Regions from separate parts of the Brevibacillus sp. NRRL NRS-603 genome, predicted to be linked through region 1. Evidence: riboswitches for the same ligand, from Rfam matches in the RefSeq annotation. Region 1 holds a riboswitch; each other region holds the start of a gene.
What was found. Region 1 has a riboswitch for cobalamin ahead of C7R94_RS27205 (energy-coupling factor ABC transporter permease). Riboswitches for the same ligand answer to the same signal wherever they lie in the genome.
Positions count from the first base shown of each region.

Region 2: another riboswitch for cobalamin. It lies ahead of nrdI (class Ib ribonucleoside-diphosphate reductase assembly flavoprotein NrdI); the one in region 1 lies ahead of C7R94_RS27205 (energy-coupling factor ABC transporter permease).
Region 3: another riboswitch for cobalamin. It lies ahead of cobO (cob(I)yrinic acid a,c-diamide adenosyltransferase); the one in region 1 lies ahead of C7R94_RS27205 (energy-coupling factor ABC transporter permease).

Region 1 covers NZ_PXZN01000062.1:283-5,680, reverse strand. The annotation lists partial or broken gene C7R94_RS27215 (CbiQ family ECF transporter T component) at 1-170, opposite strand, end outside; gene C7R94_RS27210 (energy-coupling factor ABC transporter substrate-binding protein) at 167-451, opposite strand; gene C7R94_RS27205 (energy-coupling factor ABC transporter permease) at 448-1,212, opposite strand; cobalamin riboswitch at 1,356-1,549, opposite strand; gene C7R94_RS27200 (quinone-dependent dihydroorotate dehydrogenase) at 1,684-2,775, opposite strand; gene ald (alanine dehydrogenase) at 3,162-4,286, opposite strand; gene C7R94_RS27190 (PucR family transcriptional regulator) at 4,418-5,398, opposite strand, start outside.
Region 2 covers NZ_PXZN01000012.1:537,478-550,534, forward strand. The annotation lists gene nrdE (class 1b ribonucleoside-diphosphate reductase subunit alpha) at 1-1,451, opposite strand, end outside; gene nrdI (class Ib ribonucleoside-diphosphate reductase assembly flavoprotein NrdI) at 1,438-1,797, opposite strand; cobalamin riboswitch at 1,959-2,158, opposite strand; gene C7R94_RS09665 (alpha/beta hydrolase) at 2,329-3,150, shown strand; gene C7R94_RS09670 (ACT domain-containing protein) at 3,182-3,694, opposite strand; gene C7R94_RS09675 (hypothetical protein) at 3,734-4,063, opposite strand; gene mnmA (tRNA 2-thiouridine(34) synthase MnmA) at 4,085-5,197, opposite strand; gene tlp (small acid-soluble spore protein Tlp) at 5,337-5,555, opposite strand; gene C7R94_RS09690 (hypothetical protein) at 5,682-5,897, shown strand; gene C7R94_RS09695 (DUF952 domain-containing protein) at 5,901-6,251, opposite strand; gene C7R94_RS09700 (hypothetical protein) at 6,271-6,516, opposite strand; gene C7R94_RS09705 (glycerophosphodiester phosphodiesterase family protein) at 6,682-7,689, shown strand; gene C7R94_RS09710 (hypothetical protein) at 7,762-7,947, shown strand; gene C7R94_RS09715 (GNAT family N-acetyltransferase) at 8,038-8,586, opposite strand; gene C7R94_RS09720 (hypothetical protein) at 8,769-9,002, shown strand; gene C7R94_RS09725 (YolD-like family protein) at 9,220-9,471, opposite strand; gene C7R94_RS09730 (bile acid:sodium symporter family protein) at 9,700-10,674, opposite strand; gene C7R94_RS09735 (hypothetical protein) at 10,852-11,088, shown strand; gene C7R94_RS09740 (YhcN/YlaJ family sporulation lipoprotein) at 11,223-11,675, opposite strand; gene C7R94_RS09745 (O-methyltransferase) at 12,293-12,967, shown strand.
Region 3 covers NZ_PXZN01000008.1:117,877-130,933, forward strand. The annotation lists gene C7R94_RS03990 (FMN-binding glutamate synthase family protein) at 1-1,492, shown strand, start outside; gene C7R94_RS03995 (peroxiredoxin) at 1,675-2,205, opposite strand; gene C7R94_RS04000 (hypothetical protein) at 2,281-3,165, opposite strand; gene C7R94_RS04005 (TerD family protein) at 3,446-5,533, shown strand; gene C7R94_RS04010 (M15 family metallopeptidase) at 5,618-6,310, opposite strand; cobalamin riboswitch at 6,493-6,708, shown strand; gene cobO (cob(I)yrinic acid a,c-diamide adenosyltransferase) at 6,949-7,497, shown strand; gene cobD (threonine-phosphate decarboxylase CobD) at 7,494-8,609, shown strand; gene cobU (bifunctional adenosylcobinamide kinase/adenosylcobinamide-phosphate guanylyltransferase) at 8,606-9,145, shown strand; gene cobS (adenosylcobinamide-GDP ribazoletransferase) at 9,142-9,882, shown strand; gene C7R94_RS04040 (histidine phosphatase family protein) at 9,879-10,511, shown strand; gene cbiB (adenosylcobinamide-phosphate synthase CbiB) at 10,508-11,458, shown strand; gene cobJ (precorrin-3B C(17)-methyltransferase) at 11,486-13,057, shown strand, end outside.

The DNA.
Region 1 (5,398 bases):
GCATACACCACTACCCATACCGTCATCCAGACAACAACAGCCATCTGCATCCATACATGTCCCACCAGCACGAGCAGTAACAATGCACTCGCCTGTAATAGCTTATGAGCTGGCGGCAGACATTTCAGCCTGTTTTGATAAGAGAGAGAATCAAGCTGCAACCCGTTCATTTTTTCCGCTTATCCAACCGACCTTTGTACAAGCCAACGGCGTAACCAACCACTCCCGCTCCCAACGCCGCCTGCACCGCAAACAATAGACTTTCCGTTTCTCCCCCTGGCGGTTCTATCAGCGGTTGAAACCACGGTTCATAGTTCGGAGCGATTTCCTTGATCGCTTCCTCCGCCACGCCGTCTGCGCCGCCAAATTCCGAATCCTGTACCAGCAGCAGCGGGACAATAGCCAGCACGATTACCCCCAAGAGTAAAAGCCAGTTCCATCCTTTTTTCACAGCGATTCCTCCCGTTTTAGCAAACGAAGCTGTGTAAGCTCTTTTGCGTTGTAAGATAACAACCAGTTCCAAACAAGAACGGTCAACAGACCTTCACTAATGGCGAGCGGTACTTGCGTGAAGGCAAAAATTCCTGCAAATTTGGCAAACGAGGCCAACACTCCGCCAGATTCAGCTGGAAATGCGAGTGCCAGTTGAATCGAAGTCACCACATAAGTAGCAAGATCAGCCAAAGCAGCAGCCGCAAAAACCGCCAGACGTTGACTTCCGCCCACTTTCATGATCATCTGATAGATTCCATATGCCACCAGTGGTCCTACTACTGCCATGGATACAGCATTTGCCCCTAACGTAGTCAAACCTCCATGTGCTAAAAGCAAGGCTTGAAACAAGAGCACCATGCTCCCTAACACAGACATCGCAAAAGGCCCAAACATAATGGCGCCAAGGCCCGTTCCAGTCGGGTGAGAGCTGCTGCCTGTAACCGAAGGGATTTTCAGCGCAGATAAAACAAATGCAAATGCTCCTGCAACGCCAATAAGGAGCTTCATTTCAGGATGTTCTTTTACAATTTTGTTAATCGAACGAATCCCAAGAATAAAAAATGGCAAGAAGACAGCCCACCAAAATAAGGCCCAGGATAATGGCAAATACCCTTCCATGATGTGCATCGCGTGTCCTGTCTCTGGTTCATTGAGCAGGAAATAAAGGACAAAGCCCGCGATCATCAAACAAGTAGATGCGAGACGAGATCGATTCATGTTTATTCCTCCTTCACTGACTTTCGTTCTATTCTCCAAACAAAAAAATCCCATCCATCAGTGGACGAGATGTGCACACAAAACAACAGACTGACTAGACAGCCTCATTGCCTCGTATTCACCGCTCCTTTCCGCGAAGGTTCTGTGGGTGTGGCTACTAGGTAGGTCTCCTGGCTTCCAGATCCATGCGCTCCTTGTCCTTCCCCATACGAAAATGAGTGGTTTCCTTCTCAAAGAGAGCTCCCTGGTTACAGTGGCGGGACCGCTCGGGACTTTCACCCGATTCCCTGTTACCCTTTATGCGTCACATAAAGGCACCTAACGCCGACAATATACAATTGACAGACAATTCATGTTTGTTCCACATCATTATACCGGATCACCACATAAATCGAAAGGATATAAGCGAAAACGCATAAGCCAATGACCCTCTACAAACGGCGTCATCGACCTATGCGTTACTTGTCCTATCTATTCTTTTGCGTCTACGCCAATTACTTCACTAATATGTTTAAAACCATCGCGTTGCATGAGCTTGAGCAGCTTTTTGTTGATTTGCTTGGCGATACCTGGGCCCTGATAAATCATCCCCGTATACACCTGAACGAGACTGGCTCCTGCTCGGATTTTCGCGTAGGCGTCTTCCCCGTTATAAATACCGCCGACACCAATGATCGGTACCTTGTCTCCTACTTCCTGATAAATCTCCTTCACCCAAGCGGTGGAACGCTCCGTAAGAGGTCTTCCGCTCAAGCCGCCCGCTTCCTCGGCAAATCGATGACCGGAGACGGCCTCGCGTGACAGTGTCGTATTGGTAGCAATAATTCCGGAAATGCCTTCTTCTACAGCAGCGTGAACAACATCGCGCATGTGCTCATCTGACATGTCTGGCGCTACTTTCAGCAAAATCGGCTTTTTCTTGATGGAACGCGCTTCCATTTCCGTTGCCTTTTCTCTTACTGCACGCACCAAATGACGCAAGCTCTCTGTTTCCTGCAAGTCACGCAGATTCGGGGTATTCGGAGAGCTGATGTTAATGACAAAATAGTGACCGTATGCATAGAGCATGTCCATACATTTGCTATAGTCGATGGCCGCCTCTTCATTCGGCGTTACTTTGTTTTTCCCAATGTTAATCCCAATCGGAACATCTGAGTATGCGTAATCGACCAAATGCTGGGAAGCCAAATACGCACCGTGATTGTTAAAGCCCATCCGGTTAATGACAGCTTGATGTTCCGGCAATCGGAACAAACGCGGCTTCGGATTGCCTGGCTGCCCCTGCGGCGTCAACGTCCCTATTTCCACAAACCCAAAGCCAAGAGCACCCAACGCATGATAGACTTCTGCATTTTTATCAAAACCGGCTGCAAGTCCGACTGGATTCGGAAACGTTATTCCCCACAGCTTATTCTCCAACCGCTGGTCTTTTACCTGATAGATCATCTTCAGGATGCTTTTGCCTGGAGCAGAATCCTCCACCAGCCTTAAGGCACCAATTGTCTTTTCATGAATCTCTTCCGCATCCTGCTGGAACAGATATTTTCTTATGAGCTGATACATCGGCTGCACTCCTTACTCCGTTTCTACCTTTTTACCTCATAGTAGAATACCATACTTTTTCGAGAGGGTGTAACCTTTATACGTGATACATATTTCCAACCAAGCACGCAAATCCTAACAGCACCACCTTCCGCTTACCACCGAGGACCTCGTTATCAGGTCAATGTTCGACTAAAGAGGTTCGTTCGTGAAATGGTGAGTACGGTTACGCCAGCTTTCGTACAAAAAAGCTCCGAAGAACAGGTAGCCCGGCGAAATTACGAAATACGCAAGCACAGTAAGCTTACACCTAATACCCTGACCCGCTTCAGCCGAATGAATCAATAAAAAAACTGCTTGCCGTAAGCTCGGACAAGCAGTTTCTTCTTTTCTATTCACCGTTGAAGCTAGTTTTTCACCAGCAAAACTTCTTCAATAGAAGCATAAGGCAGGTTATGCGCATCTGCAACAGCTTTGTAAGCTACTTTTCCGTCGATGACGTTTACGCCTTTTGCCAATGCTTTGTTATCTCGAATCGCTTGTGCGTAGCCTTTGTTCGCCAATTGTACCGCGTAAGGAACAGTTACGTTGGTCAGGGCCAATGTAGATGTACGAGCGACTGCACCAGGCATATTGGCTACCGCGTAGTGAATCACACCGTGCTTCTCATAGGTTGGCTTGTCATGAGTAGTGATGCGGTCAACCGTTTCAATCGATCCACCTTGGTCAATCGCAACGTCTACGATCACAGAACCAGGTGACATCTCTTTAACCATGTCTTCTGTTACCAGACGCGGAGCACGAGCACCTGGAATGAGTACAGCGCCAACCAGCAAATCTGCTTTTTTCACAGCGTTTGCGATGTTGAAGGAATTGGACATCAGCGTCTGAACGCGGCCTTGGAACAGGTCATCCAACTGGCGCAGACGGTCTGCGTTTACATCGATGATCGTCACGTTTGCACCCAGTCCAAGCGCCATTTTCGCTGCGTTTGTTCCTACGATTCCACCGCCGATTACGACTACCTCGCCTTTTGGCACGCCTGGTACGCCACCGAGCAGAACGCCTTTTCCACCGTATTGCTTTTCCAGGAATTGCGCGCCGATTTGAACGGACATGCGGCCTGCTACTTCAGACATCGGCATCAACAGAGGCAGAGCGCCATTGTCGAGCTGGATGGTTTCGTAAGCGATTGCAATCACTTTTTTATCGATCAATTCACGAGTCAATTCAGGCTCTGGTGCAAGATGCAAGTACGTGAACAGAATCAGACCCTCGCGGAAATATCCGTATTCAGCAGGGAGTGGTTCTTTTACTTTCATTACCATGTCAGATGCCCATGCCTCTGCTGCTGTTTCTACGATCTCTGCGCCTACTGCCTTGTAATCTTCATTCGTAAAACCACTGCCTTGCCCTGCGCTTGTTTCTACACGAACCGAATGTCCGTTTTGTACCAGAGCAGCTACACCTGCCGGAGTAATGGCTACGCGGTTTTCATTATTTTTAATTTCTTTTGGAATTCCAACGATCATGATAAGTATGTCCTCCTTGGAAACGCCAATTTCTTTGCGGTTACTATTATTGTACAGCGTATCTTCGGGCATACTCCTTGGAGATTCCTTTAATTTTAGCATCTTTTCATTTGTGAAAATTCACAAACAAACTACTGTTCCCCATCTAATTTGGCTATTTTCAACTCTAAATATAAGGCAGCCCGCTGGTTCATATTGTCAAGGTCAACACGCATGATCTCCTCAATTCGTCTCAGTCGGTAGCTCAACGTATTGATGTGGATATGCAAGCGCTCTGCTGTCTTGTTGACCTTGCCAGCGGCATCCAAAAAAGTTTCCAATGTTGTCAAGAGCGTGGTCTGGTTTTCGCGATCGTACTGTCTGAGCTTTTCCAGCCGTTCATTCTGATAGCCCTGCTCCTCTTCCCACTGCTTCAGTTGTAGTAGATATCGATATATCCCAAGCTCGTGATACCCGTGAACCCCTTCATTTTCCTGCGGAAACAGCTTTTTGATCTTGAGCGCATGCAGCGCTTCCCTGTAGCTTTTCACAATATCCGTATAAGACTTGTAATCTCTCCCGTACCCGGCAATCACCTGGCGTCCTTCCGTGACATGTGCTTCGAGCTTGCCGAGCGAGTCGGACAGGAACTGTTCCACCTTGCGAATGAGCACGTCACTCTTGCCTTTTTTCGCATCGGACAGACCGATCAATAAGATGATTTGCGAGCCGTCGACAACCCAGAGCAGCTTGTCACGCATTAATAACGGATACAAGTACTGGTCCAGACGGGCTCCTGCCGCTTCAATAATACAGATTAAATAAGAGGTCGGAAGCTGCATCTGCAAGATGTCCGCTTTTTGGCGAATGGCAGCCTCACTGCTGTGATTCCCCAGCAACAGCTCCCACAGAAATTCCTTGCGTCGCTGCTCCTCCGCCTTGCGTTTTCCCTGCCGCTGGATGAGACGCGAGACAGCTACCCGTGCAGCCTGACGAAGAATTTCATCATCTTCCCGGGTAATCGGCCGATTTACCTCTTGTGCCCAAATGTAACCGAGCACGTCGCTCCCTCTGCGAATGGCAATCGCCACGCGCTTCCCCAAGCCGATTTCGTCCTTGGCCGGGATGTGTAC
Region 2 (13,057 bases), on a different contig from region 1:
GTACGAGCGAAATCCTTCGCCTCTTCACTCTCATAAGCGATTTTGTTCTTTGCCAGATAACCGTTAAGGTTCATCGCACCGAGACCTACTGAGTGCAGCTCGCGATTTGCCTTTTGAACGCCTGGAGCGTTTTCTACACGCGTCATATAACTCACGGCTGTAATGGCTTCGATTCCTTCGTGGACGGATTCACGGATCATTTTGCGTTCCATCACGTTGACAATATTGAGTGATGCCAAATTGCAGCTAATATCGCGACGAATGATATCCATCTCGCCGTAATTGGTAATCGTGGAAGTCTCCTGTAGCTGGAAGATTTCCGTGCACAGGTTGGACATTTTCACCGAACCGAGATCTTTCAGCGCATGGTTGTTGTTCGCATTCGTTTTGTTCATGATGTACGGATAGCCCGATTCCATTTGGATCATCGCGATTTTGGTCAGCATCTCGCGTGCGCTCATCACGGTCTTTTTCTTAATGCGATCGTTTGCCAATAGCTCCTCGTACATCTCATCAAGGTCCATATCATCCAGATGCACGCCGTATTCTTTGTACACGGAGTATGGAGCAAACACAGTCAATGGCTTGTTTTCCTCAGCCAGCTTGTAGAAAACGTTTGGTACAATCAGGCCGATGGACAACGTTTTGATGCGTGCCTTTTCATCTGCATTGATCTTTTTGCAATCGAGAAACTCGTTGATATCCCAGCCGAAGATGTTGTAATATGCTGCACCTGAGCCTTTGCGCTGCCCCATTTGATCTGCGTAGGAAAACGCATCTTCCAGCAGCTTGAGAACTGGCATGACACCTTTTGCTGCGCCCTCGACGCCTTTGATCGGCTCTCCTCGTCCGCGAAGCTTGGACAGGTTCACCGCTACACCGCCGCCAATTTTGGATAGCTGCATACAAGTTCCCAAAATAAAGTTGATGGAGTTCAGTGAGTCATCCATTTCTAGCAAGAAGCAGGAGACCATTTCTCCACGGCGGCTTTTGCCTGCGTTCAGGAAGGTAGGTGTCGCCGGCTGCAAGCGTTGATCCATCATGGAGACTGTTAAACGCTTGGCGAGCTCAAAGTCACCTTGTCCAAGGGACAGTGCCACAACGGCCACCCGGTCTGGATACTGCTCCAAGTACATCGATTTATCGTTCGTTTTCAAAGCGTAATCTTTATAAAATTTGGAGATAGCCATGTACGAAGCAAATTGAAAATCAGCGTCATAGGCCAAACGAAAAACTTCATCGACCTGCTCAACAGTGTATGTTTCATAGACGTTTTCATAGAAGTCATTCTCGATCAAATAGTCCATGCGTTCTTTGACACTGCCAAAAGTCATCGTATTGGACTGCACTTCTTCCATGAAGACCGCAACCGCTTCCCGATCCTTTTCCAGTTGATAAAATCCGTCGTTGCCACGCTGCATCAGTTCGTTGTTCAATTCAATATGCCGCAATTGCTGCCACCCCACTCGTAAATTGTTCCACATCCCGGCCGGTACCGGACAGTTCAAATTTTGAAATTACCGGAACGCCATATTGGCTCGCGATCGTATCCGCGCTTCTGGCGAAGCTGGCTCCCCAGTTGCGGTTGCCGCTAGCGGATACTCCGCGCAGATGGACATGATTTCGCTTCAGGAACGTCGCCACCTTCTCCGGCACTTGTCCGAATCCTGTCGTGTATGTGATCAAAATGAATGGCTCGTCCAGCACCATATCTTGATCAATTTCCACATGTGGCAAATTAATTTTATTGACGAATCTTCGGACGTTTCCTGTTTTTGAATCGTAAGCGATTAGCATGTCCCTCATCCTATCCTACTATTTTTACTCTGTATGTATGTTATTTAGCCAAAGTAAAAGCGCATCCGACGTTTACATGCCGAATGCGCGTGATGACTTCCATCTAGCAATTCGCCAATGCGAATTGAGCGCTCGAACACTTCCCTATCTCCCGTAGGGTAAACAGTGCAAGCGGTTAGGCAGGTCTCCTGGCTTTTGGATCATCGCTCCATTTACACCTTCCCGATCCTTCAAGATCAGTGGCATTCACTCGTAAATGGAACTCTCTCATTACAGTGGCGGGACCGCGTCGGATTCTCACCGACTTCCCTATTAAGTCTACCAAATCTAGCTGGTAAACACCTTACCGCATCAATATGTAGTTGGTAAAACTTACTTTACCTCAATATATCGTAGGAGTCAAGCTCAGTATGGGCTCTTTTCGAAAACTAACTATTCTCCTTTTTCGGCTATTGCCAATCTCTGGTTCCCGTTCATATAATAGATTTTGTGCGTGTTGGTTAGCCTTGGAGAGATTGGAGAGTAGCCGTCATGAAAAGCACCGACTATCAACCGGTCGTCATTCCTCGTTCTTACAGTAAAATCATGACTTATCAAGAACGAGACTATCACATTTTCGTAAGTGTACCTGCCGATCCCCCTCCGGAATCAGGCTTTCCCGTCATATATTTGCTAGATGGCAACTCTGTTTTTGCCACCATGACCGAAGCGATACGGAAACAATCACGTGGCCCTGAACGAACTGGCGTGTATCCTGCTATCGTCGTCGGGATTGGGTATCCAACGGACGGACCGTACCATCCTGCCCGTTTCTTTGATTACACGTATGAAGTTCCCTTCTCAGAGCTTCCTGGCAACCCAAAAGGTGCAGAGTGGCCTCAGATGGGAGGAGCGGAGCAGTTCCTCACCTTTTTGGAGGAGGAGCTCAAGCCCAGCATCGAAAACGACTTCCCCGTCGATCGGACGCAGCAAGCGATTTTTGGACATTCGCTAGGCGGGTTGTTTGTTTTGCATGTACTTTTGACCAAACCACATGCTTTTCAACGTTATATAGCTGGGAGTCCCTCGATTCATTGGAATGAGAGTGTCCTGCTTGCGAAGGAGAGTCAATTGCCGAAGCTGCTGACAGATGACCTCGACGTTCATGCGCTCCTCACCATTGGGGAGCTGGAAAACGATGGGCGATTCTTGGTCAAAGAAAAATCTCTGGCGCTGGTCGAACGATTGTCCTCCATGGGCAACGGTCAAATCAAAGCTTCCTTTAAAGAATTTGCTGACGAAAATCATTCGTCCGTTTTACCAGTCCTCATTAGCCAAGGACTCAAATTCGCTACGAAAAAAACTGCCCGCTAAAAACGGGCAGTTTTTGTTTAGCATGATTCGCTTACTGGAGAGATAACACTTTGGTGATTTGGGGCAGCTCTTCGATGGCGGATACAATCGTCGGTGTAATCTCTTCATCAGTCACAGAGATAAGCAGGGCATTCTTCCCTTTTTGCTCGCGCGATACATTCAACTTGGAAACATTGATTTGATACTCGGCCAGTTTTCGTGAGACATCATAAATCACGCCTGGATAATCGATATGGTGAACCAACAATCCATGGGCCCCTGGAGGTATGCGACACGCGCAGTAATTTACTTCACTGATGTACACTTCTCTCCAGTCCTGCGCAAAGGTGTACTTGTTCGCTCCTACACGCAAAATCGCCAAATGATTCGCATATTCGCCGGAGCTGTGTTGGACAGGAACCTTCGTCCCGAGTCCTTCCACTAGCATTGTTGCGATTTCCTCTTTATTTTCATGAGCAAGAATACTTAATTGTGCACCCGCTAACTCTGGCTCGAGTCTTCGAATCAGTTCAGCCAGCTCACGCAGTCCAGCATATTGGGTCATGTGATGCCTTCACTCTCCCAGTCAGGTTTATCCTTGTTTTTACGGCAGAATCCATGCTTCCGGCTCTTTCTTAATGGAGGATTCGTTATCAGCACGATACCAAGCCGTCAACGTTTGCCCATCTTTTGTATAGTAGATTCGGTAGATAGTATTGCCTTTTCCGCCGTTGGGAAAAGGACTTTCCTCCAGCGGAACCGCTGTCACTCCATCCGCGTTTACAATCCCGCCGTTCTCCTTGATGACGTTTTGGATCGTCGCCATATGCTCTTTACCCATGGAGGCCATCCCGAAATAAGAGATGATCGCCAAGAGAACCGCTCCCGCCAAAAACGAAACGATAATCACTTTTGATTTTTTCGTAGCATCCACCGAGTGCTTCCCCCGTCTATCTTAGTTCTCTTTATCGACTAAGCGTACCTTGTCAATCGTACCTCCACCCAAGCATACTTCTCCATCGTAGAAAACAACAGCCTGACCAGGTGTCACTGCTTTTTGCGGCTGATCAAATACAACTTCTACGTTGCCATCCTCGAGCAGGTGAACAGTTACTCCCTGATCTGGCTGGCGATAACGGAATTTGGCTGTACAAGTAAACGTTTCGGATGGTTTCTTATCACTCACCCAGCTAACGTTGGTCGACAGGAGACTCTTCGAGTACAGACGGATATGATCAGAGCCTTCGCCAACGATCAGGACATTCCGTTCCAGATCCTTGTCTACAACAAACCAAGGTTGTCCGCTTGTGCCATGACCTCCACCTATCCCCAAGCCTTGTCGTTGACCCAGTGTATAGTACATCAGTCCGTCGTGCGTACCGATGACTGCTCCATCTACGGTCTCGATATTTCCTGGTTTGGCAGGCAAATAGTTTTGCAGGAACTCACGGAAGTTGCGTTCGCCAATAAAGCAAATCCCTGTGCTATCCTTCTTTTTCGCTGTATAGAGTCCCGCTTTTTCTGCGATCTCCCTTACTTGAGGTTTTGGAAGATGACCAATGGGGAACATCGTTTTGGATAGCTGTTCTTGGCCCAATACATTCAAGAAGTAAGTCTGGTCCTTGTTGTTGTCAGCACCACGAATCAGCTTGTACTCGCCATCGATGTACTTGACCTGCGCGTAATGGCCGGTAGCAATATAATCCGCCCCTAGATCCATCACCTTGGCAAGAAGCTCACCAAACTTGATTTCACGGTTGCACATGACATCCGGATTCGGTGTGCGTCCTCGTTTATATTCATCCAAAAAATACTGGAATACCTTGTCCATGTATTCTTTTTCAAAGTTTACCGTGTAATATGGAATGCCGATCTGTTCACAGACGCGCCGGACATCCTGGAAGTCTTCTTCCGCCGTGCAGTGGCCGAATTCATCGGTATCATCCCAGTTTTTCATGAAGATGCCGATGACGTCATATCCCTGTTGCTTAAGCAGGTAAGCCGTCACGGAGGAGTCGACTCCGCCAGACATGCCGACAACGACGCGTGTATCTTCTGGTCGCTTCATAAGTCTTTCTCCTCTTATTCAATTTGTACCCTTACAGATTACCATGTTTCGCAAAACAAATCATGTTTTGTTGCACTTTTGCCCGAGAGAATGAAAAAACGTCTGACGCAAAGTTGGCGCCAGACGTTTGGTTGAAAGGTTATGCCTGCGAAGATTCATCCTTGATTTCCGCGCGAAATCCCTCGATGCTTTCTTCACGACGCTCATTTTTCGCTTCGAGGGTTGCTTTTTCCTCTGCAGAAATCTCTCCAGCATGAGCCGTCAGATAATCTTCGGACTCACGAATGTTCACTTCCGTATTGGAAATCATCTGTTGGAGCTTTTCTGCGTTGTCAGAACGGTCATCCGGCTTCGCCATAATCGATACGCCTCCTACAAAGGGTTATATTCTACACCTTTACCATTGTGCGCCAATCATGGTTTCTTTATGTACCCGTGTTATAATAGAAGAAACACGGATTAAACGAAAAAGAGGGTTTCACCTATGGCTTCCTTAGATTTGTTGGAAAGAAAGCTGCTTCGGATCATCTCTGATATCGATCCTGTCCGCCTGAAACGACAATGGGTAAAGGGGCAAAAGGCACCTGAATCCGAAGTGGAACAGCGCATGCGAATCGATCTTCTCTTGCGCAGACTTGACAAGCTACCTGAGGCCAAGCGTCAAGAAGTGCTTGCGCTACTTAAATGGTTTAACTGGTAGCGATTAGCGGATGGACGTTCCCAGACGCCACTGGCCGTCTATCCGATTCATTTGCTTCATATCTACGATTGCATCTTGATTCAGCGGTCCATAGATGTGCGGATACAGCAATCCATCCTTCGCAGCCTCGTATTTGACTTCCGAAGTCGTTTTCGCTTCATCGACAACGAGTACATACAACTCCTCGTCAAACTGTGCGTAGACGCGGTTTGCTACCTTTTCAAGCAGCTCGTCCCCTTTTGTCGCGTGAATAAAGCCTTCCTGCTCGTAATCGCGCGGTAAATAGTGATCCTTGTCCATCCACTTTTCCCAGTATGCTTTTGGTACCATGCAGTAAATGATAGAGTCTGTCATGTTTCTCCTCCGAATTCGATTATTTTTTTGGCATTGCTTTGTTCAGGTGACGCATAGCTTTATCATAGAACATCTGGTCCATACGCCCCTGATCATGTCGCCATTGAATGAAGTTACGCAGAGAGTGCAAATCCACCCAGGCATCCTTTGCTTGCGGATTGCGGTCAGGTACCTCTCCCGTTATCTCACCATCGTAGACAAGCTTCGCCATCTCGGTTGGGTGCATGCCGATCTGATAAGCGATTTGGTGTAAAGCTATTTTCATGGAACCTCCCCTTGCTCTTCATGGGATACATCTTATCTTCCGTCTATTGTGCCAGTCTTTTCGAATGATGCCAAGCCCCTAGCCCTACTCCCAAAGGATGTACCCTCCTCCCTTGCGTTTTGTTACAATGAACAGAGCATTTTAATGAAGGGGCGGTATTCCATCATGGCAAAACAACGAAATCAACCACGAAAGAAATGGTTCCGGCGAAAACGCATCTGGCTTCCCCTTCTTTTCATTGCTTTTCTATTTCTGGGCAACAGCTCGTATCTCGCAAAGGAGCCTGACGGCGAGCCCTTCTTACTCGCTCACCGCGGGATGGCACAAACCTTCCATATGGAAAACATCACCAATGAAACTTGTACGGCGGAACGGATTTACCCACCAGAGCATCCGTACCTGGAAAATACGCTTGCGTCCATGCAGGCTGCTTTTGATGCAGGCGCGGACGTTGTCGAGTTGGATGTACAATGGACCAAAGACAATCGATTTGCCGTGTTTCATGACTGGACGCTTGACTGTCGGACCAATGGCACCGGTGTCACGAGAGATTATACCTTGGCCGAATTACAACAGCTCGACATTGGCTACCATTATACAGCGGATGAAGGGAAAACCTTCCCCTTCCGTGGAAAAGGGATTGGCATGATGCCCTCTCTCGATGACGTGCTACAAACATTCCCTGATCGCTCGCTGCTTATCCATATCAAAAGCAATGACCCACTCGAGGGGAACGCGTTGGCGGATGTTTTGGCAAGATTGCCTGCAAAACGACTAGCACAGCTCTCTGTTTATGGCGGTGACGAGCCAATCCAGACATTGAAGCAACAACTGCCACAGCTGCGTGTGATGTCTATGGCGACAATGAAAAGTTGCCTAATTCCGTACATCGCAGCAGGTTGGTCCGGATATGTACCGGAAGCCTGTGCACAAACCCAATTGCATATTCCCGATCAAATTGCCCCATGGCTCTGGGGTTGGCCGAATCGTTTCATGGCAAGAATGGAAGCAAAAGACACCCGCGTGATCCTAGTCGCGGGCAGCGGAGATGTGTCGCAAGGCTTTGATGTTCCGACTGATTTAAAACGAGTGCCAGAAAGCTTTACAGGAGGAATATGGACGAACCGGATCGATCTGATTGGTCCGGCTTTTCACGAAAACGTAGAAAAATAATGAAACGGTTCTCCAACATATTCGTATATACTTATACGGAATAGACTTCCAACCTAACTAGGAGTGATTGATATGCTCAAGAAGCTTTTGAAAAATTTACTCGGTAATCACTCATCTTCGCACAAGTACCGAAAATACAGCAGCAGCGATTACAAACATCGCAGAAAATACAGCTCTAGCAATCGGTACGGACATTCGCATTACGGCAGCTCTCATTATAAAAGAAAGCACTCCAGCCGTAGCTTCTTCAGCAGCTAAACAACAGCTTAACCACCGATCAGACAGCAAAACTCCGCTAACGATTGCGGAGTTTTTTCATTTAATGAGACATGAGTTCTACGAAACGATTTATTGATTTTTGAATCTTCCCATAATAACGGTGTTGTAGTAATTGCCATCGGAAAGAACTTTGTCGTTTTTGAGTACCCCTTCGATTTCAAAGCCAAACCGTTTGTACAGCTCAATTGCCTTCTCATTCGTTTCCATCACATTCAACGTCATTTTGGTAATGTGGTTGGCGTCTGCCCAGGCAACCGATTCTTGCAAGAGATTCTTCCCAATGCCATAACCCCAGAACTCTTCTGATACACATACACCAAACTCTACTTTGTGTGCAAATCTGTTTAAGTAAACACCTGCACATCTGGAAAACCCGACAATCCGCTTCTGCACAACAGCTACTAAAAACAAGTTTCTTGGACTTTCTGCATCCGTATTGATGATGTGTTCGAATCCTTGCACATCGATGAAAGCCTCTCCTCTTTCTCTGTCCAAATTTTCAGTCTCCCCATCGATTTGCAGTCGCAGGTCCGACAACTGCTGTGCATCTGTTTGTATTGCAGAGCGAATCGTGTAGGATAACCCATTCACAGAAAGTAGTTGTTGGCTGATTATCATCCTTTTTCTCCTATTGGTAAAATTTTGGTCCTTTATTTTATCATAGGTGGAACTCTTTGTGAAGCTACTCTTCTCTCTTCCTCAGGAGAAAGGAAATTGCACTTTGTTTACATAATATTTATTATGTTCATTTATACGGTAAACAATGGATATGCTACAATAAGGAAAAGGAGCGTGCTCGCATGAATTTTTCCAAATCATTTTATTATACGGTCGACCATTCCAAAGTAGAGGAATATAAGAAGATGCTCGATCTAATGAAAATCCCCTACACCGTGGAAGCACCGATCGTCTTGCTAAATCAAGGAGCGAATGAATACTCCTTCGTTTTTCCTAACATGTCAGGTCGTCTTTATGGAATGGTGAGCAAGTTATTTCAAGCAGATGGGAAGCCATATCCGAAGAATGGTACATAGGCAAAAAAAAGGACCCAATGATTGGGTCAAAATAGGAAGTGGAGAGAATGCATGCTATGTAATATATTCTAACATAATAAAAACGAACGTCAATCAAACTTTCGAATTTTCCGTGTTTTTATGTCAGGTTTTATGACAATTACACTTCCTCCTTTGTGCAAAAAAGAAAAGAAGCCTTACGATGAATGGTTTTCATGTAAGGTTTCTACACACACACCTATGCTTGTACATTAATAATCTTCTCCATCTCTATCCATTGGCTACCCGTTTGGTTTGCTAATTGAACACGTCTCGCCTTCGGGTCTACCCATTTGACCACACCCCACATGCTGCACGTATTCCCCCGCTCCCCCTCAAAAGACACACACCAGCTCACATTCAAGGGATAATTCTCTCTTGCCGAATCTCGCAGCATATACATAAATGCCTCTCTTTCTTCGTTCGTTACTTCAAGATTGCTGTTAGCCACGCTTTTCCACCCGCCTACTTACGAACATTTGTTATCCAGATCCTCATCCTGTGTGGGAAATTGTAATTACATTATAGTGAATACGAACATAAGTTCGCAACTCTTTTTTCCGATTTCTTTAGTTGAACCGCATGACAGCCTATGAAAGGTTCGTTCTGCCAAGTCGCGCATAAGAATCTGTAAGAAAAAAGCCGTTTTCCCATTGGTGTTGGAAAACGGCTTTTACTTTTAGCTTGATAGTTCCTGCGCTTGATGCTGCGGTCTTTTCTCGACCAGCTCCAAAAATTTCCCGAAGGTAGACGCCAGTATTTGTTGAAAAAGCATACCGAGAACAACGGGAAGAGCAACAGGCGCTGGGAAGTACGTGATCGCCATAACTGCCCCTGCGCTAATGTTTCTCATTCCACTGTTGAAGGTTAACGTGACGATCACATCACGCTCCCATCCGAACAGCCTTGCGATCCCCCACCCCATTAAATAACCTAAAATGGCTACTACCAGTACGAGTACCGCCATCCCCACCAGTTTCGCGTCCATCATATGAAAGTAAGACGAGACCATCGAGCTGTTGATTGCGACGACTACACCCATTCCCATCTTAGAAAATGGCGCTAATTTTGGTGCCAGCGTTTTTTTGACGTTCCCTTTTGACAAATGATTGAGCAGCATACCGACAAGTGACGGCAGCACGATCATATAAAATAAACCTTTCATCAGTTCAGCCAAATCCATCTCGACTGTTGCCCCTAAAAACAAGGACATCCCCAACGGAACAATCAATGGAGAGAGCATCGTATCCAACAAAATAATAGATAGCGTCAGTGCGATGTTCCCAAAATAAATCGATGACCACAAAAAGCTCGTGATCCCTGTGGGAATTAAGGCCGCCAACAAAAAGCCCGTGATGACATGGATATCATCCGGATAAAACAACCGAGCCATTGACCAAGCAACTAGCGGCATAAGTACATGAAGAATCATCAAATTGACGATTAATGGCAGCGGTCTGGTCAGTACCTTAGCAAATTCTTTAAATCCTGAACCCAAACTGCCGGTAAATGTCATGAAGGCAAACACCCAAGGAGACAAAAAAGCATACGGCTGCAAATGTGTCCCGGCTATTACGCCAATAGCAACACTGCTCGGCGTTAGGATGGGCATGATTTTCTCAAGCGATCGATTCAGTTTGGCTAACCCGTTCATTTGATACACCTCAAGTCTCGTCCTTTGATGCTATTAATGTGAGGTATGTTATCATGAACAGATTATTGTTACAAGACCAAAGTTCATTATTAGATTGCATACGCATCATTTATTCTTATTTCACCTTGCATACTTTCGCACATGGGGGTAAAGCCTATGACGGAAAGGAGGTATTTTATGAACGGAATGGATTGGGTAGAATTTATCCGAAAAACCGAAGATAAGATGTATCACCTCCATCGAGCGATAGATGGAATCTGTAATGATCCCGACTATAAGGAATCCGTTACAACCTTGACGGAAGTAGTAAGAGATTATCAAGTCCTCGTGGAAAAGGCCAAGGGTGAATTACGCGGCATTGACCTCCATCGAGATCGAGAGCGCGCGCATCATTACGATCATGATCATCACTAGGCTATATAGACTCCCAATCAGGGAGTTCTTCTTCGTTGATAATTACAGAATTTTCATTTCGTTTTCATTGTTCAGTCAAAAAGAGAGCAAGAACCTCACTCTACCTATGTAGTGTGTGAGGTTTGGGAGATCGGCTAGCCCTTCATTTTCTTTTCAATTTCTTTTAAGGATTTCTTCTTCTGGCATGCCTCTTTTACATCGGTTGGCCACTGTTCTTCACTCAGCCTTTGCAAATCTTTTAACAATCGCTTGTCAGCTGTCACGTGAATATTGGCGTCTGGGAAGGCCTCTTTTAATTTCTTTCCGACTTCTTTTTGAATCGATTCCAGCTTGAACCGATTAAAATTCGTTACTTGAATAGCCACATCGAGCTCTTTATCGATTTGCACAGCCACGATTTTGTCTATGCCCTTCACGCTAGCTGTAATCGACCTCGCTCGCTCTTCCCATTGATAATGTCTGACGGGTACAGGCATGCACAACGGCTCCGCTTCCGCTTTTTGCTTCGTTTCGGTACCAGATTGCTTCGTACATCCCGTTACGGTCAAAGCAAAAGCCAGTGTCAGCACCACAAAAGTTGCCCGCACGTTAAAACACCTCCTGACCAAAATCACCTGTTACTAGCTTGACCTTGAACGGAGGAAGTATGTAAAGAAAAAAAGCGGTGACTCCTCTGCATAATTTGAGTCACCGCGGACCCCAAGAACATTACGAGTCCTATGTACAAGGATATAAAAAATCGCATCGAAACGCGATAGGAGATAACTGGATATGAAATGGAACAAAAAAAATCCCAACCAACAAAAAGTGGTTGGGGCGTACGGGGTAGTACGCGTAATGTCATACGTGAATGATATAATCATATAGGACTTGTTTTCTGTTGACAACGAACAATAATAGGTACATTTGCCTATAGATGGAATAAAAAAATGGCGCCGACTTAGACTGCATCATTTAGTCGGACGCGTGGAATAGAATCCCCAAGGTTGGATTATACTAGCTAGCTTGGATTACTTTTCTATTATCATGAAAATTCAACGATCACGCTATGCGAAAATAATGGTAACAGGTGAAAATCTTACCTATAAGGGTTGATCTACCTTAGAAACCTCCGGCTGAAAAGTGTTAATTGTTATAAAAAAGCCAGCCAGAAGTTGCTAGTCGTGTTATGATATCCCTGTAAATTCTTGAGGGAGTTGAGATCATGAATAGAGAGCAATGGACAGCGGTCGATCACTATTTTACGGATAAATTACTGGAAGCCGATTCCGTTCTAGACACAGTTCTTCAAGTGAACACAGCTGCGGGTCTTCCAGCTATTGATGTAGCACCCAATCAAGGTAAATTCCTTCATCTGTTAGCACGGATCCAAGGCGCTCGTTCGATCTTGGAAATTGGCACTCTCGGTGGATACAGTACCATCTGGTTAGCCCGCGCACTTCCTGCAGACGGTCGTCTCATTACTCTCGAATATGATCCGAAACATGCAGAAGTTGCACAATCTAACATTACCCGCGCAGGACTGGATCAGATCGTAGAAGTGAAGGTCGGACTCGCCCTTGATTCTCTCATCCAACTGCACAAAGAAAATCAGGGGCCTTTTGATTTTATTTTTATCGATGCAGATAAAAAAGGGAACCCCGACTATTTTCAATGGGCATTAAAGCTCTCTCGCAAAGGTACTGTGATTATTACGGATAATGTTGTACGAAGTGGTCAAGTCGTGGACGAAACAAGCACAGATCCCAATATTGTCGGTGTACGTCAATTCACCGAGATGGCAGCTGAAGAGCAGCGTGTCAGTGGAACTGTTGTACAGACAGTTGGCAGCAAGGGCTATGATGGCTTTGCGATCATGCTTGTCACCGGGGAGAATTAGTCCTTTTCACTTTCAAAGGTTGTAACGAGTAGGAGTGTGTACATCTTGTTTAGGCTTTGTTTACCTAGCTTTATGCTCATCGCTAATGTC
Region 3 (13,057 bases), on a different contig from region 1:
TAAACAGCCGAAGCACTCCATTATTCGTTCCCATCCTTTTTTGGGGTGGATGCGTTATTTGCTAGAAAAGCTCGGGCCTGAGTTTCGCCAGTATTGGTTTGAATCGGATACAGAAGGGAAACCGTTCTCCCGTTCTGACTTTGTCGGTATGGTTTATGCGGCCAAATACAGGACTGACCTGATTTCGTTTGGTGGAAAACGCGATTACGAGAAGCCTGGCTTTTATTTGTCCAATGCGATGTTCCCGAGGCTGACGAGTGAGCTGCGGGTAGATAATGAGAAAGTTGTCCCTGGCAAAAAGTATGAGATTACTCATGAGGGACTGTTTACAAGAAGAGAAAAGTTGATCGAGGAACAAGAGGTTAAGCCGTGGATGCTGCATGACGAGGATGTCATTGTCGTGGGCGAAAACAGAAGGCAGCCCTGGCGGCTAAAAGGGATGTTCGGCGCTTCCGCTACCTCCTTTGGAGCAGTGGGAGAGAACTATATCATGTCCACTGGGTATGGGGCACGTATGGCAGGTGGCTCTTGGATCAATACAGGAGAGGGTGGCGTTTCAGAGGTTCACCTTTCAACCGGCGTAGATATTATTTCGCAAATCGGGCCGGGGATGTTTGGCTTCCGTGATGACAAGGGCAAGTTTTCGATCGAAGAATACAAAAAAAAGGCTAGCATTCCGAACATCAAAGCATTCGAGCTGAAATTTCATCAAGGAGCCAAAATACGCGGAGGGCACCTCGAGGGCACCAAGGTCACGGAAAAAGTCGCGGCAGCAAGGCTGGTGCCTGTGGGCCAAACCGTCAATTCACCAAACCGCTTCGAGTTCCTCACCAATCCAGATGAAGCTTTGCGTTTCATCGGCAGTTTGCAGGAGGCGGGAGGCAAACCGGTGGGAGTCAAAATCGTCGTCGGCGATCCGAAGCGATTGGAGCATTTTTTTGAGAAAATGCTGGAGCTGTCCATTTACCCGGATTTCATTACGGTTGACGGTTCTGAGGGCGGTTCAGGCGCAATGTTCAAAGCAATGGCAGATGGCATGGGCTTGCCGCTTTTCGCTGCGCTTATCATTCTCGATGATACGATGAGGAAATTCGGCGTCCGGGATCGCATCAGGATTTTTGCTTCCGGCAAGCTCGTTACCCCTGACAAAGTAGCAATCGCCATGGCATTGGGAGCGGATTGCGTCAACTCTGCGCGCGGCTTCATGATTGCAACTGGCTGCATCATGGCGATGCAATGCCATACAGGTAAATGTCCCACAGGAGTCACTACGACGGATTCCAAATACCAGGAGGCATTGGTTCCGGCAGAAAAGCAGTGGCGAGTCATGAACTATATCTTGCAGTTGAGGGAAGGTTTGTTCTCGCTGGCGGCAGCATGTGGCTTGGAGAGTCCCACCGAGCTTCGAAGAGAGCATGTTGTGTTTACCAACGAAAGCGGGGAGACTGTACGTGTTGTTGACTTGTTTCCGTATCCGGTCGCGTCCAGATAAGCATTTACAAATGGGGTAAATAATGGTAGAGTAAATGAATCAGGCTATAGTACACCTTCCTTCTAACCCAACTTGAGATTAGGGGTACTGCTTTCCTGATTTTTTTATGTCTATTCTTAAATGAAAGAAGGCCGTATGATCCTGTACTAGCGATCATACGGCCTTTGTTTTTTGTCTATTGATTAGGATATCGTGTTTTGCCCAGGCTTCCAGTCCATTGGGCACAATCCGCCTGATTGCAGAGCTTCGATCACACGGAGCGTTTCATCAACACTTCTGCCAACCTTGGAATTGGAAATGACTGCATATTGCAGGATGCCTTCTGGATCGATGATGAAGCTGCCGCGCAGCGGAGCTTTGGTTGCTTCGTCCAGCACACCGTATGCAAGGGTTGCTTCTTTGCTGTAATCGGAAGCGAGCGGGAACGAGAGTGGACCGATGCCTTCGCCCGATCTCATCCATGCTTTGTGCGTATGTATGCTGTCGCCGCTAATGCCAAGCACCTCGACATTTAAATCCGTGAACTCTTTGATCCGGCGGTTGAGGCTGAGGATTTCGGTCGGGCATACTTTCGAAAAGTCAAACGGGTAAAAGAACAAAAGAAGCCATTTTCCACGATAGTCTACCAAGCTCTTTGGCAGGGGAAATCCGTTGTCAAACGTCACGGTGTCCATCGTAAAATCAGGTGCAGGAAGTCCAATACGTGCTGTCATAAATCGATCTCCTCGTTTCTGATACCGAATGTCAGGTACTGGTAACAAAGTATCACGAATGATAAGGAGAATCAATTAGTTCGGAATATCAGAAGTGTCGTAGAGCTTTTTTGCAACGTTCTTTTGAAGAAGAAAGAAAACGATTGGAAAGAAGGCGACCAAGAAACAAAAGGCGGCGAGAATCGGAAATACGGACATTTCCAAAACAGCCCGACCGAGATAGGTTTGCCAGCCGATTGCAGCTAAACCGAGCAGATAGGCGATACCTGCGAGATGGATGAATCCAGTACGAGCATTGGACACGTGCTTTTTACGTTCAGCTAACCAAGCGACAAAAGGTACTGCTTGCAGCGCATGAAAGCCAATCCCATGGAGCCAAATGATATTCCCTTCCTGTCCGACCACCCGGCCATCATTGAATGAAATCCAGAGGCCTGCCACAAACGATAGCATAATCGCAAGCATTGCATAACGAATGCCTACGGCCAGCTCTGGGCGTAGTTCATACGTTTTTCTGCGGAAAAACTGAATGGCAATGAATACATAAAAGAGGACCAAAAGAAGAGCCACAAAAGTAAAAATGGAACCGACAGCGACGTCGAAGGGTGTGCCATTTTTGACGAACCTCGGGTCCACGCCGCGGAAGTTTTGTACGGTTTCCGCTCCGTAAGAATAGAAAGCCAGCAGGATATAAGACCAGCGAAAGAAAGCTCTACTTCGCGTGCCCAGGGCAGATAACGGAATGATTGCGGCTGTCGACAATAAAAATATTCCGAGTGCGGCATTAAAGGAAAACGCTTTCGAGACATCACCATTAGGAGCGACGGGTCCCCCGTACAGCATGACCCAGATTGCGCATAGCGCAGCGAGTAAGAAGCCGAGCAAGCCGGTATACACTAACCATTTCTCCCCTTGAAAGAAAGGGGGTGCAGTATGACTTTTCATAACAGATGCATTCATGAATGGAGTTCTCCCTCCTGTAAAGTTTTGGTACTCTGCTACTCACTTTACAGGGATGAAGAATACAGAATAACGGGCAGCGGAATGAAATCGAATTAGGTCCGGGGACGGATTTATGTCTCGTTCCCGAGAGAGAGCTTTACCATCTGACAAAATTGAAGTAAGATGGTTAAAAATTACAAAAGGAATAAAAAAATCAGGCTATTGTACACCTTCCTTCTAAGCGAAAGGATTAGTCACCATTAGGGGTACTGCTTTCCTGATTTTTTTCGTGATGCCAATGAAAAATCAAATCTACCTTCGCCGGAAAAATAAAATCATCGTACATCAGGGGCAGCATGAACTGCCTATCCCTTATTTAGCTGCGGCTTTGCGTAATATAGAGAGCTTGGGCTATACCTTCTCCTTGGAATTATTAGAAAGAATCCGGACCCTGTCGGAAGGAGAGTTTTTTGCGCTCTATTCGGATGTGGTAGCTGTGCTAAAAGTAAAGATCGGGGCATCCCGCCAGTACAAGCCGATGTATCCGAATTTTCCTAAGCAAGTTATGGAGGCTAGCGAGGGTGAGCTGTTTATAAATGCGATTATTCATTATTTGACGTTGGACCTTCCTGTGCGCGAAGTAAAAAAACGGTTGCCTTTGCTGAGAGAATCTCGCCTGAAGCTGATTCATCTGGGCACAGACGAAGAGCTGTTGCAGGTAGGAATGAACTTGCTTCGCTCCAATAGCTCGCTGTCGGCTACTGACAAGGAAGACTTGGAGGGCTTGATTCAGAGCTATGAAGGAATCGCAGAAGCTCTGCCAGCAGAGATTCCGCAAAAGGAAAACGTGGCAATCGCTGCTAGCCTGCTGCTCAAGTATGACAAGCTGCCTGCTGCTTTTTTTGCCCATCATTGCAAAACAGCGACAGATGTATTGCGTCTGGCGGTGGCGCTGTCTGATGGGGATGTTAGCTTGGCAGAGCCTGCAAAATTTCGCAAGTTCAAACGCGGGGAAAGAAGATTGCTCCTCCGTCTTCTGGAAGCCAGCTCGAATATCGTAGAAGACATGAATCGTTACAAAAACAGATGGATTCGTCTCGGGGAAATCTTGCATCCGTTTGAATATAAGGATCGATATCCGAAAGCGGCACAAGCATTCGATATTTTGCGCAACAATCACAAGATTGAGACGTTCAATAGCCAAGTAGAGCAGGCGCTGGTCCGTACGGATGTGAATGCGGCGATCAAGCTGCTCGAACAGCGTCCAGGGGAATTTGCTCGTCGTCTGGATCATTTATTGCGTTTGACGGAGCAGGGGAATCCAGTCCTTTCAGCCTTCGAGAAAATTGCGGACGGTGTATCGACTCCGGTTCTTCTGCAAGTCATGAATCACTTTGATAAACGGGACAGCTACGGGGAATGGCGGACCTTTTTTCCGAAAGGGCAAGTGGCAAAAGTACAGGCAATCGAAAACCGAGTGCCAGGCTTGCAAGAGGACATCAGACAGAAGGCAGCGGATATTTGTCGGACATCGTTGTTAAACCGTTTTGCCCAATTACCTTCGCTGGGCAACGTCTACATCGATCCGCGGCTGCAGGAGCATCTCGTTCCGTTTTCGATGCGATCCGCCAGTAAAGCACTGCGAACGATCGCACGCGGCTCCCGACTATCGATCCCGGATGGAGGAACGATTCGCTTTTTCCTCTGGTGGAGGGAAGGGATCGTCAACGATGTCCCTACAGGCCGAGTCGATATCGATTTGTCTGCCGTGCTCTATAACGGAGACTGGAAGTACATGGAGCATATTTCCTATACCAATCTGCGTTCCGACAAGTATCAAGCGTGCCATAGCGGGGATATTGTGGAGGCTCCCAATGGCGCGTGCGAATTCATCGACATCGACATGGAATCTGTCATCCGCTATGGCGGTCGATATGTCGTCATGAACCTGTATTCGTTTACGAGTCAGCCTTATTGCGATTTGCCTGAATGCTACGCAGGCTGGATGATTCGGTCGGCACCACAGACAGGAGAAATTTTCGAGCCACAGACGGTACAGGACAAGATTGATCTCGCCGCAAACACGCGGATTTGTATCCCGGTCATTCTGGATCTCGTGGAGAGAAAAGTGATTTGGACAGATATCGCCTTGAATTCCGATCCGCGTTTTGCCAACAATGTGGAGTCGAATGCCGGAGGGGTGGAACTGATGGGAAGAGCGCTCACCTCGTTGGTGAAGCCAACCCTGCATGAGTTGTTCATGCTTCACGCACAGGCGAGAGGGAAGCTGACTGATCAAGCTGAAGAGGCAGATACGGTATTTTCCTTGGAGGAAGGGATTACCCCGTTTGATACGGAGATCATCATGGCGGATTTTATGCAGTGATTGTTTCATAAAGGAATAAGCAAGACCGTCAGGCAGTATTGTGCTGACGGTCTTTTCATTTCTTACATCGACAAAACTCCGCTCTTACATCGACAAAACTCCGCCATAGATCGGCTCTTGCTGCGTTTTTTGTCCCCAGGTGCGCGTGCCATACTCGAAATGCCACCATTCTTTCGGATAGTTGACGAATCCGGCGGCAGTCATCAAATGATACAACAGTCGGCGATGGTCTCGAATCTCGATGTCTTTTTGGGTAGGCTGTACAAGTTCTTCATAATGGCGAGTCTCAGCCCTTTCACTGAAATCATCGAAGGCTGTTCCCATCTCCAGCCAGCCATCAGGTCCTGCGATAGTCAGATCAACTGCACCACCGGATAGGTGAGGCGACGGTTTGAAGAGGTCCGTTGTTGGATAAGCGACGAATTTGCTCAATTGTTCCGTGAGTGCGGGCCCTTCCTGCCAGCCTTGTAGAAGCAAGGCTTCACGAAAACGGGCATATAACGATGCCTGTACCTCGAACGAGCGCCAGCCATCCAGTACGACGAGCTTGTAGCCAACAGGCAGTTTCGCGGCTGCCGTGGCGAGCCTGCGTGCTGCCCCTTCTCGCAAAAAGGCTTCTGGCTGCGTTCCGGCATAACCCTCGTGGTAGTAGGCTGGATAGACTGTGATTTGTTCCGCAAGGGAAGAGAGGGGGATCATCGGTTCGCCGCATTCCTTGATCGGCAGTGGGCTGGGCAGGACCATGTCTGGTATTTTTGGAATCGGAGGAAATAGCATGACTGCACACCACTTTCGATTGTTTTGCCAATAGGGTAACGAAAATTTTCAAGTAAGTAAACGGTGATTATCTTATTTTTCTGCCAATAGACACCTGTGATGAATCGGCAGCTTTTGCTTGAATCCTCGGTAGCTTTTGCTATTATTAAAGCAAGTGCTTGTCAACGAAACGAATGACATTTACATATGGAAGAGAAACAGGTCCTTGTTTTAGCGAAACCGATTCGCAGGAGCAAGGTTAAAAGGGAAGTTTGGTGAAAAGCCAACGCGGTCCCGCCACTGTAAGAGAGTAGCTGTTCTTCAAGGCACCATGCCATCCACTGCCCATCCGGGAGCGGGAAGGAGAAGAAGAGCGATGATCCTCGAGCCAGGAGACCTGCCTGTTTTATGTTTACACTGATTTCCTTCGGGTCAAAGGAAGAGGTGAGGATTGTTGCTTTTCAGCTATCCGCGCTTTGTTTTTCCTTACGTACTGGGGGGAAACAGAGCGCTTTTTTTCTGTGAAAAACGTCTCGACGTTTTTCATAAAAGTGGATGCGACCGCTTGCGGTCAACAAAACGGTCATGACTGTTTTGTTGCTTCGGAAAGTATGGATGGAACAGCGGAGTAAAATACGTCACTTTTTGAGGTGGTCAGGATGGAGAAAAACGATAAGAAGCGGGGCTTGACCCTCGTTTACACAGGAGACGGCAAAGGAAAAACAACAGCAGCAGTCGGGTTGGCTGTGCGAGCGACAGGGCGCGGGAAAAAGGTGCTGATGGTTCAATTCATCAAGTCGCCGGAGCGAACATACGGAGAAAAGATTATTTTCGATAAATTGGGCATTGAAATCGTGCAAATGGGCGTCGGCTTCACCTGGACGAAGACACCGGAGGAGCATCGTCAGGCATTGAAAGAAGCTTGGGCTTTTGCGAGCGAGAAGCTCTCTTCCGGCGCGTACGATGTCGTTATTTTGGATGAGCTGAATAATGCATTGGCGATTGACCGCTTCCCGATTGACGATGTGTTGCCACTGTCCGATGTGTTGGAAGCGATTCAAAACAGGCCAAGTCATATCCACCTCGTGATTACGGGACGGGCAGCAAAGCAGGAGATTTTGGACATCGCAGATTTGGTGACAGAGATGAAGCCAATCAAGCATTACTACGATGAAGGGATTCCAGCTGTGCTGGGGGTAGAGTTTTGACAAGCGCAGGTGTAATAGAAACGTACGGTCATGGTGGAGACCTGCTGAGCGCAGCGCAGCGCTTTGGTCGAGAGCCTGGGCAGTTTCTGGATTACAGTGCCAATATTAATCCGCTAGGGATGCCAGCAAGCGTCCGTGAGTTGCTGCTGGCTTCGTTGGCTGCTGTAGCGCATTACCCAGACCCTGGACATCGTGTGTTTCGTCGTGCGCTGGCGAAACGGCTGCAAGTGCCGGAGGAATGGTTGCTGCCTGCCAATGGTGCAGCGGAGGCAATGGCATTGGCCATCCTCGGTCTTTCGCCGCAAACAGTTGGTGTGGTATATCCTTGCTTTTCGGAATACGCGCAACTTTCCGAGCAGTATGGAGCCCGTGTCATTGGCTGCTTTGGGAAGGAAACGAACGGGTACAAGCCTGATCCTGCAGAGCTGTACACGCTTTTTACGCAGTCTGATCTCGTATTTGTCGGGTCACCAAACAATCCGACAGGAATCCTGTATCAGCCGGATGAGCTGCGCCAAATGGCGGAATGGACGAAAGAGACCAATACGTGGCTCATCGTGGATGAGGCTTTTCTCGACTTTGTGGAGGAGGAGCGGCAGTATACATTGGCGATGCAGCTGGAGCGCTTTCCCCGTGTGATTTTGATGCGTTCGATGACGAAAATGTACGCGATTCCGGGATTGCGCCTGGGCTATGCGATTGCGCATCCGGATGTCATTGCGAAAATGCGCCAAAAGCAAGTGACCTGGAGCGTGAATGCACTGGCCCTTTTGGCAGGCGAATTGTGCTTGCAGGAGCAGGCATACGAGGAACAGACGCGCAGGCTCATAAAAGAAGAACGTGCGTATTTGACTGATTGCATCCGCAGTGAGTTGGGCTGGCAGGTATGGCCTTCTGAGGCAAACTTTTTGCTGCTGCGCACGCCGGAAGGATTGACAGCCGAACAATTGCAGGCACGGCTCGGCAAAAAAGGCGTATTGATCCGCAACTGTGCGATGTATCCCGGTTTGACCGCACATGATGTGAGAATCGCCGTGCGTGAACGAGCGGAAAATGAACGGCTTCTGGCAGCGCTTCGCGAGGTCCATGCGGAAGGAAGTGAACAGCGATGAGCTTGGTGCTGGTAACAGGCGGTGTCCGTTCAGGAAAAAGCCGCTACGCGGAAGAGCTTGCGATGAAGTTGAGCAGTCGAGTCCTGTACGTGGCGACAGGCAAGGCCTGGGATGATGAAATGAAGCAGAGAATCGAGCTGCATCAAGCACGTCGTCCGTTGGAATGGGGCTGTGTGGAGGTAGGAGAGCGGTTAACCGATTACCACGCATTTCGTGAGCAGTATGATGTGGTGCTGATCGATTGTCTGTCCACTTGGGTGAGTAATCGATTGATGAGCGTGGATGAGTCGGAATGGAGAAGTGCTTCACACACGCAAGCCCTGTTGCAGGAGGCAGAGGCATGGCTGTCCCTCGTTCAGAATTCCCCTCAAAAAGTCATTGCTGTCACAAGCGAGGTCGGATTGGGCGGGATAGCCTTGAGTCGTTTGGGCAGATGGTTCGCGGATGTGCTGGGCGATGTCAATCAGAGAAGTGCGCGACAAGCGGACGCCGTCTACGCGGTTTTGTCAGGGATACCGTGGAGGATCAAAGGATGAATGCATTTTTACACGCGATCTCGTTTTTTACGCGTATTCCGGTTCCATGGCTTCGTCCTTCAGAGGAGGCGTGGAGAAAAAGCGTCAATTGGTATCCCGCAGTTGGTGTAGTCATCGGTTTATTGCTATGGGGTGTGCATCAGGCAGGACTGGCGTTGTTTAGTCCATGGATCGCCGCTATTTTGACGCTGATCGCATGGGTCTACGTGACCGGTGGTCTTCATATGGATGGGTGGATGGACCTCGCGGATGGTCTTGGCAGCAGTAGACCGAGAGAGCAAATCCTTGCGATTATGAAGGACAGCCGCGTAGGTGCGATGGGCGTTCTTGCTGCGATTATGCTGTTGCTGATCAAGGCGGGTGCAGTCGCGGAGCTCGCACATCCGGGATGGGGCAGCTTTTTGATTGTAGCACCAGTAGCAGCGCGGACACATGTGCTTTTGGCGATCAAGCTCTGGCCGTATCTTTCGGCGGACAAAGGAATCGGAAAAGGCATCAGTGCCGGGCTTTCCGCTTCCTCTATCATCGTGAGCTACATCATCGTGTTTGCCGCAGGATGGTATCTTGGGGGCTTGCAGGTCATCACGGCTATTTTCCTGTCGCTGTTGTTCGCTCTATGGTTTTCACGCTCGGTTGCCAAAAAACTAGGCGGTTTAAACGGAGACTGCTACGGGGCTGTTATTGAAAGCAGTGAAGCGGTCGTTCTGCTGGTGTTAGTCGGGAGCTGGTGGTTATGAAGCTAGTTTGGATACGTCACGGGGAGACAGACAGCAATCGTGAGCATCGATATTTGGGGCACAGCGACGTTTCTTTGAATGAACACGGGCATCTACACGCGAGTGATTTGGCCAAGGAATTACCAGTGCTCATCGGGCGACCTGCTGCGATTTACTCGAGCGACCTGCTCAGATGCGTGCAGACTGCAGAACCACTCGCAGCTGCTTGGGGGCTATCGGTTATTTCGGAGCCAGCCTTGCGAGAGCTGTCTTTTGGTGAGTGGGAGCTGATGACCTACGATGAGTTGATGCAGTCGGACCCTGTGCGTGCCACGAGGTGGTACGACGATCCTTTTCGAAATCGGCCTCCACGAGGGGAGAGTCTGGAAGAGTTAGGAATGCGCATGGATCGTTGGCTACGCTCCCTGTTGGAGGGAGCGGGCGAGGACGAGGCCTCCGGTACAGTCGTCATCGTCACACATGGCGGCGTGATCCGCTGGTTCCAGGCCGCGTGGCTCGAAAACAATCCTGACCGATATTGGCAGGTCGATGGCATTAAGCATGGGGAGGCTCTGGTAGCGGAATGCTTGGATGCGGCAGGGCAGAGTTGGATGCGACAACCCCTGAAGAGTAAGAGAGGGACAACATGACAGAAGTATGGATACTATGCGCGGCTTACTTGATTGATCGGGTGATAGGAGACCCCCGGAGCTTGCCGCATCCAGTGATCATCATGGGCTGGTGGATTACACGATTGGAACGGGTCATACGTTCTCTCGTCAAAGAGGAGTCGCATTTGAAGCTGGCAGGAGTCCTGTTCCCGCTCGTGATCGTTGGCGGCAGCTACGCTGTTGTTTGGCTGCTTTTGTGGGGAGCGGCGTTCATCCATCCGGTGCTTGCCTGGATCTTGGGTGCCTGGTTGATTTCCACGACGATCGCGACAAAAGGCTTGGCCGATGCCGGTATGGAGATTGCCCGCCATCTCGCGGCTGGGGATATGGAAGCGGCGAGACGCTCCTTGTCCATGGTAGTCGGACGCGATACAGAGCGGCTAGATGAACCGGAAGTATGTCGGGGAGCGGTGGAAACCGTGGCGGAAAACATTGTCGATGCGATCGTCTCTCCGCTGATTTACGCAGCGATTGGGGGAGCACCGTTGGCAATGGCGTACCGAGCCGCCAACACCCTCGACTCCATGGTTGGCTATAAAAACGAGAGGTATCTGAATCTGGGCTGGGCCTCTGCCCGCTTTGACGATGTACTGAACTACATACCCGCCCGTTTAACAGCTTTGTTACTCGTTGCAGCAAGCTGGCTGCAGCGATTGGATGGGAAGCGGTGCTGGGCAATGATCAGAAGAGATGCGCATTTGCATCCGAGTCCAAACAGCGGTTTGCCGGAAGCCGGAGTCGCTGGAGCATTAGGCGTGCAGCTCGGGGGACTGAATTATTACCAAGGTGTTGCGTCGAATCGGGCAAAAATGGGAGATGCGAAGCGACTATTGCAGGCAAGTGATATTGTCGCGACGATTCGTTTGATGTATCTCGTTTCGCTCTTATGTCTGCTCGTTAGCGTGATGATATCGATTTTATTATAAACAGGAAGCGAAAAGGGGAGGGGCCTTATGAGCGGCAAATTGTTTGTGATCGGGTTTGGTCCAGGAAGTTTTGAGCATATCACCAAGCGGGCGCGGGAAGCTCTGCAGGAGTCCGATGTCATTATCGGCTATTCCACCTACGTAGACTTGATCCGCGGACTTTTGACGAATCAGCAAATCGTCAGCACAGGGATGACGGAAGAAGTGGCGCGTGCACGAGAAGCCGTGCGTCAGGCGGAAGAGGAAGGCAAAAAGGTAGCGGTCATTTCCAGTGGGGACTCAGGTGTTTACGGGATGGCAGGTCTCGTATACGAGGTGTTGGTGGAAAAAGGCTGGACAGAAGCTACCGGCGTACCCATCGAAATCGTACCGGGCATCTCGGCGATCAATTCCTGTGGGGCGATCCTCGGTGCGCCTATCATGCACGACGCATGCACGATCAGTCTGAGCGATCACTTGACGCCGTGGGAACTGATTGCCAAACGAATTGACGCAGCAGGGATGGCTGACTTTGTTATCGCGTTGTACAACCCGCGCAGTGGACGACGCACACGCCAGATCGTCGAAGCGCAGCGCATTCTTTTGCAGTACCGTTCACCAGATACCCCGGTCGGTATCGTGAAAAGTGCCTATCGCGAACGCGAAACGGTTGTCGTGACGACGCTGGCGCAAATGCTGGAGCATGATATCGGCATGTTGACCACCGTGATTATTGGAAATACATCGACGTTTGTCTACGACGGCAAAATGATTACGCCGCGAGGCTACCAGCGCAAATATACGCTGTCTGCCGATGAGCAGCCACTGAAGCCGCATCAGCGTCTGCGTGTAGAAAATGAGCCTTGGTCGCTCGAGGCCTCCGAGGAGAGTCTTGCGTCAACTCCGGCAGCACCAGCAACACCGAAGGCAGAAAGACCAGTAGCTGTGACCGAGGACAGCGTAACGGCTACAGAGCCGGCAAATCGTGCAGCAACAAGCACGGCAGTACTGGAAGCGCCGCCTGTAACAGAAGAATCGGCACCAAAAGCGCCTTTCGCATGGGCCATGGAGGCGTTGACGGCTATCAATGCGGCGAAAGGCATTGAAACCAAGCCAGCTGTAGGCCAAGTCCATCGTCCGGTATCTACCTTTACGCCAGAGATGATTTTCGAATGCGCGGTAAGTCCTGGTGTTGCCAACAAAAAAATCACGCCGCAGCAAATGATGGCGATTGCCGAAGTGGCTGGCGAAAAAGGCGAGATCGAATACACCCCACACCACCAAATGATTTTGCGCGTGCCGACTGCCAACCCTGACAGCATCACGAGCCGCTTGCGAGAGCTTGGACTCATACTCAGCCCGATCGGAGACGTTTTGCAGGTAAAAGCGTGTGATTTCTGCGACGGCGAGAAAAAAGACAGCATTCCTTATGCTGACGAGCTGCACCAAAAGCTGGGTGGAAAAGAAATGCCGAAGGAGCTGAAGATCGGCTTCAACGGCTGCGGGATGGCGTGCTATGGCGCGGTTCAAGAGGATATCGGGATCGTATTCCGCAAAGGAAAGTTCGATTTATTCCTGGGAGCAAAAACGGTGGGACGCAATGCACACTCCGGTATTCCG